DNA from 2 places in the Priestia sp. FW507-14D1A genome. Region 1 is predicted to be linked to the other one. Evidence: riboswitches for the same ligand, from Rfam matches in the RefSeq annotation. Region 1 holds a riboswitch; the other holds the start of a gene.
What was found. Region 1 has a riboswitch for FMN ahead of AC3WJG_RS05840 (ECF transporter S component). Riboswitches for the same ligand answer to the same signal wherever they lie in the genome.

Region 1 (3,208 bases):
ATTTTTGGAAATGGGTAAAAACCCTTTTTGAAAATACTGTAGGTTTGATAAGGTCTGAATGAACAAAGTGATTCTTGCTAAAAATAATTGAGTACTGCTTGCGAATTTCCATCCGTCTAAAGCTGGATGAAAGGGCCGAGCCGTCAGTTCATCTTCAAGGCGTGCTTGTCCCTTATCTGTCATCACATATTTTTGATTTTCAGTTTCTTCAATATACTGCTGTTCTTTTAAATATGCAACGCAGGTTTCAAAAGACCGTTTATCTAAGTAAACAAATGACTGAAAAAGAAACGAAATTCCAAAAATTTTTCCGTCTTGAATCGTTTGAGCTGACTTTTTACCTGTTAATAAATGATAAATACCATAGGCGGTTCGCTCACCTTTTAACTGTTTTATACAAAATAAAATGCTAACTTGAATATAATTCAAAGGTGTCAACTTCCTTTCTCATTCATTGTACCAAAAGTGACCAATAGCATGTGAGATAAAGGCTTTTCAGCTCTTTCCTTTATGTATCAAAACGTTTGGGTAAGTGAAGAAACCTTGATTTGATAAGCATTCTCAGTGACTTTTCTATTGAAAAGTTTTATAAATCATTTTACAATGAATAAGGAGAAATTTCACTCTTGATTCGCGAAGAGATTATATAATGAGAAATTTTCGAACACTTTACAGGAGGTCTTGTTATGCCAAAATATACAATTGTTGATAAAGATACTTGCATCGCATGCGGCGCTTGCGGAGCAGCAGCACCAGACATTTATGATTATGATGATGAAGGTATTGCATTCGTAACATTAGATGATAACCAAGGTGTAGTAGAAATTCCAGAAGATCTAGAAGATGATATGATGGATGCAATGGAAGGCTGCCCTACGGATTCAATTCGCGTAGCGGATGAAAAATTCGAAGGCGATGCTAATAAATTCGAATAAGTGTGGAGCAAACCTGTAGTGTACATGCTGCAGGTTTTTTTATATATAAAAATCGCTCTCCCCGGGAGAGCGATTGAATTAAACAGCAATGCGACGCGTGATCCATTGCTTCATTTTTGAAAACAATAAGACAAAGATAACCCCTGTTGCTGCTCCTTTTATTAAGTTAAACGGCAAAATACCTGCAACGATATATTGACGTGCTTGTTCACTAGACATTTCTGGCGATTGTAAGAAGATTGTATACGCTGGTAAGAAGACATAATAATTTAAGACAGCCATGAGTACCGTCATTACCACCGTACCCGTAACCAAACCTATCGTTACGCCTTTAGCCGTTTTAAATCGGTTGAACATGTATGATACAGGAAGAACGAACAGTAAACCAGCCACAAAGTTCGCCGCTTGACCAACTGGAACCCCTGTAGCACTTCCTTGAATTAAATAATTCAATAAATTTTTTATTCCTTCTACTATAACAGCAGCCATCGGTCCAAATACAAGTGCTGCTACGAGTGCAGGAATTTCGCTAAAATCAATTGTTAAAAACGGAGGTAATCCAGGAATTGGAAAATTAATCATCATTAAAATATAAGCAATACTACTTAACATTCCTAGCACAACCAGCTTTTGAGTTTTCTTACTTTGTTGCATCTTGCCTCTCTCCTTCTTTGTGATCCACTCTTCAAAGAAGAAAGGTTCAACTTTATATCCCCACGCAAAAACCTCCCAACAAATGATTCGTTGAGAGGAGACATGGCAGGCATATTTAATAAACGTTCATCACATTAGGTTTTGAACGCTGAACCTCCACCTTCTCCCATCCAGACTGTACTGTCGGCTTTGGAATTTCACCAAATCTGCTCGTATGTATTACATATAAGCTCGCGGGCTCAAAACAATTTGTTTTTTACCGCCGGTCGGGAATTTCACCCTGCCCCGAAGATAGACCAATATTTAATTATGAATTTATTATATGTTATCTCGAATTAAAAGTAAATAAAGAAGTTCTTTAATTCCTATTAAATTGATGTATTTTATAAACTTCATTACTGTTTTTATATGAAAAATAAGGAAATAAGTGCATAACCAACAGCATTATGACATATTTATAGTTTCAATTTTACGTTTATAATAGTGTATTTGATAACTAATCGTAAAGTTTGAAAAATATAATTGACAGAATTTTTTTAACATGGTAAATTATCAAATATTTGATGATAGTAAAATCCAAGGGAGATGTTCACGTCATGTATAATGTATTAGTAGCTGATTCAATTAGCAATGAAGGTCTTGCTCCACTACTTGAAGCTCCTCATGTGAATCTTACGCGAAAAAAAGTTGAAGAAGTTGAGAATGATTTGCATACGTACGATGCGCTTTTAGTACGGAGTGCTACGACGGTTACAGAGGATTTGCTGGCAAAAATGCCGAATTTAAAAATTGTTGCTCGGGCTGGAGTAGGTGTCGATAATATTGATATTGAAGCCTCAACCAAACGAGGGGTTGTCGTTATTAATGCGCCGAACGGAAATACCATTTCAACGGCGGAACATACATTTGCTATGATGGCTAGCTTGTTTCGGCATATTCCCCAAGGTAATGCTTCAGTTAAAGCGCGCGAATGGAACCGCTCAGCATTTGTTGGAACAGAGCTTAATCGCAAACACCTGGGCATTATCGGATTTGGACGAATTGGCTCAGAGCTTGCCAAACGCGCAAAAGCCTTCAATATGAGCGTTCACGTTTACGATCCTTTTTTAACATCTTCCCGAGCTGAAAAGCTAGGCGTAGAACTATTATCCCTGGATGAATTACTAGCAGCAGCGGATGTTATTACCGTGCACACTCCGCTTACGAGAGAAACAAAGGGATTGCTCAATCATGACACGTTAGCCAAAACAAAGAAGGGCGTGTTTTTATTAAACTGCGCACGCGGCGGGATCATTGATGAAAAAGCCTTAGTTCATTATTTAGAAATTGGCCATGTTCAAGGTGCAGCTATTGACGTATTTGAAGTTGAGCCGCCGATTGATAACCCTTTGTTACATTTTGATCAAGTTATTACAACTCCCCATTTAGGAGCTTCTACAAAAGAAGCCCAGCTTAACGTTGCTGAAGACGTGGCACATGACGTTTTGCGTTTTCTAGAAGGTAATCCTGTAAGCTCATCCATTAATTTACCGACGCTTTCTAAAGAAGTTTTTGAAAAAATTCAGCCGTTTACGAGCCTTACTAAACAAATGGGAGCTATTTTATCTCAATGCATGCGA
Region 2 (3,208 bases), on a different contig from region 1:
TTCTACATATAGTGAACTATGAAGGGTAGAAGGGTGATGGGTATGAAAAGGTGGAAACTCACGCTGCAGGTTGCTGCTACGTATGTAGGCACTGTTGTAGGAGCCGGTTTTGCAACAGGCAAGGAAATCGTTCAATTTTTTACACAGTACGGGGAACTTGGAATGGTCGGGATTTTGGTCAGCGGCTTGTTTTTTATTTGGCTAGGTTCGAAAATGATGCTGCTTTCGCACGCAATTGGGGCTTCTTCTTATCAGCAGCTTAATACATATTTATTTGGTGATGTGCTTGGAAAAGCGGTAAACGGTGTAATGATTGTCATTTTATTTGGAGTAACTTCAGTCATGCTAGCGAGTACGGGAGCAATAGGAAAAGAACAGTTCGGGCTATGGCCTCCTGTTGGGATGATTTTTACAATTGTTTTAACTTATATATTTATCGCCAAAGGAATTAACGGTATTTTAATGGTTAATTCTCTTGTTGTGCCGATGATGCTTTCATTTGCTTTTATCATCTTTGTGCCAAATATCAGCTATTTCTCACTGATTCAAACGAAGCCGGATTTAACGCTCGTCACGCAGTGGAAGTGGGCGGTTAGTCCCTTTTTATATATTTCCCTAAATCTAGCTTTGGCTCAGGCTGTTTTAGTTCCATTAGGAAGCTCCGTGAAAGATAGGAGCGTGATTAAAAAAGGGGCCGTAATAGGAGGATGTGTACTTACGTTTATGCTTGTTTCTACTCATCTTGCCCTTTCCAATTTGCCTTATTCATTTCAACTTGATATTCCGATGAGTGCCGTTGTTAAAAATATCTCAGCGTGGGTGAATGTTTTATTTACGGTAGTTGTGTTAGGCGAGATTTTTACTACATTGATTGGAAATGTATTTGGAATCGCTAAGCAGATTCAGTCATTTCTTCCCCTGAATGACAAACAAGCTTTTGCATTTATTATCTTGGCTTGCTTTATTATTGGGCAATTCGGATATGCCCAGCTTCTTGAGTTTTTGTATCCGATATTTGGCTATATTGGACTAGCTTTTGTATGGATGCTATGTATTAAAAAAGAAAAAATAAGCTAAAAGCTGGATTTTAAAGAATAGATGTGAAAAAACGAAGTTAAATGATGTGACAAGTCGATTTTACTTTGCTATAATGTAAAACAAATAAGACTCTAGCAGTCGAATATATTATCCTTCGGGGTCGGGTGTAAGTCCCAACCGGCGGTGATAAAGCGTATGCTTTTAAGCCCGTGACCCGTTTTCATACGATGTATGTTAGCGGTGGATCTAGTTAAAATCTAGAGCCGACAGTAAAAGTCTGGATGGGAGAAGGATCAGGAAGCACAGTTGTTTTTTTGTGTTGAATTAATAAGGGACACGCTTGCCTTTTTTAAAGCTACCCTTGTTTTTATACACAAAATATAACTGTTTATTTCGTATACAATTAGCGGAATTTTGCATAGATAAAACTGATTCAGCTCAGCCGACCCTTTGGACATTTGTTCAAGGGGCTTTTTTATTTTCAGTGGTTGGGGGAAAGATAAATATGAAAAAAAAGCAGCTGCTATTTCAAAACTGTATAAGAAGTTGGAATAGTGCCAAGGCAGGTGAAGAAAATGTTCACGGGTATCATTGAAGAAATTGGAAAAATAAAACGTATTCAAAAGGCCACAGAAGCAATTGTTCTTACGATTGATGCGAAGACCGTGTTAGAAGATGTGAACTTAGGGGACAGTATTTCAGTTAACGGCGTGTGTTTAACCGTAACGGCTTACTCTCAAAATGAATTTACGGTCGATGTCATGCCGGAGACGATTAAAGCAAGTACCCTTCAGCTTCTAACCGTTGGATCACGTGTTAACTTAGAGCGGGCGATGGCTGCAAATGGCCGGTTTGGAGGGCATTTCGTTAGCGGACACGTTGATGGAATTGGAACCATTGTAAGCAAAACACGCAAAGGAAATGCCTTTTATTATGAAATTCAAGTCGATCCTGAACTTCGTGAATTTATGATGTTAAAAGGATCTGTTTCCGTAGACGGAACAAGTCTTACTATTTTTGATGTCAGCAACCAATCATTTACTATTTCTCTTATTCCCCATACGGTGCTTCACACAGTCGTAGGAGACAAACAGCGAGGAGACAAAGTGAATATTGAATGCGATATGTTAGCTAAATATATGCATCAGATGATGACAAATAAGTCAACTCCTGGCGCCTCGAATCGTTCAGGTAACATGAAGGATTTATTGCAGCAGCATGGTTTTACAAATTAACAGTGAGGTGAAAGAGATGTTTCATAAAGTAGAAGAAGCCATTGAAGAGTTAAAAAAGGGAAAAGTGGTTATTGTATGCGATGATGAAGATCGAGAAAATGAAGGAGATTTTATTGCATTAGCCGAAAAAACGACGCCTGAGGTTATTAACTTTATGGCTACTCATGGAAGAGGATTAATTTGTACACCTGTTAATGAAGAAATTGCACATAAATTGAATCTTCACCCGATGGTAGCGAACAATACGGATGTACATGGAACAGCATTTACAGTAAGTATTGATCATATTTCAAGTACAACAGGTATCAGTGCATACGAACGCTCTGCTACCGTTATGGCTCTTGTGAATGAAGCGACGGTAGCAAGTGATTTTCAACGCCCAGGACATATTTTCCCATTGATTGCAAAAGACGGGGGCGTTCTCCAGCGTGCAGGTCATACAGAGGCTGCTGTTGATTTAGCAGTATTAGCAGGAGGAAAGCCTGCGGGTGTTATTTGTGAAATTATGAATGAAGATGGAACAATGGCACGCGTACCGGATTTAACAAAAATTTCGGAGCAATTTGATTTAAAAATGATTACAATAAAAGATTTGATTGCCTACCGCCGCAAACATGACCAGCTTATTAGCCGTGAAGTAGAAGTGAGCTTACCTACGGCATTTGGTGAGTTTAAAGCTGTAGGATATACAAATAAACTTGATAATAAAGAACATGTGGCTCTTATCAAAGGTGATATTGATCATAATAGCCCCGTTCTCGTTCGCGTTCACTCTGAGTGTTTGACTGGAGATGTGTTTGGTTCTGAACGCTGCGACTGCGGTCCTCAGCTTCACGCAGCTCTTACGCAAATTGAAGAAGAAGGACGCGGCATTCTGCTGTATATGCGTCAAGAGGGCAGAGGGATTGGCTTATTAAATAAGCTAAGAGCATATA

Region 2: it holds a riboswitch for FMN, as region 1 does, so the genes downstream of both, ribE (riboflavin synthase) here and AC3WJG_RS05840 (ECF transporter S component) in region 1, are expected to answer to the same signal.

The regions. Positions count from the first base shown of each region.
Region 1 covers NZ_JBYSWQ010000001.1:1,048,092-1,051,299, forward strand. The annotation lists gene AC3WJG_RS05830 (YpbB family protein) at 1-429, opposite strand, end outside; gene AC3WJG_RS05835 (ferredoxin) at 687-935, shown strand; gene AC3WJG_RS05840 (ECF transporter S component) at 1,014-1,589, opposite strand; FMN riboswitch at 1,744-1,886, opposite strand; gene serA (phosphoglycerate dehydrogenase) at 2,186-3,208, shown strand, end outside.
Region 2 covers NZ_JBYSWQ010000002.1:336,086-339,293, reverse strand. The annotation lists gene AC3WJG_RS10185 (YkvI family membrane protein) at 43-1,077, shown strand; FMN riboswitch at 1,185-1,335, shown strand; gene ribE (riboflavin synthase) at 1,614-2,273, shown strand; gene AC3WJG_RS10175 (bifunctional 3,4-dihydroxy-2-butanone-4-phosphate synthase/GTP cyclohydrolase II) at 2,290-3,208, shown strand, end outside.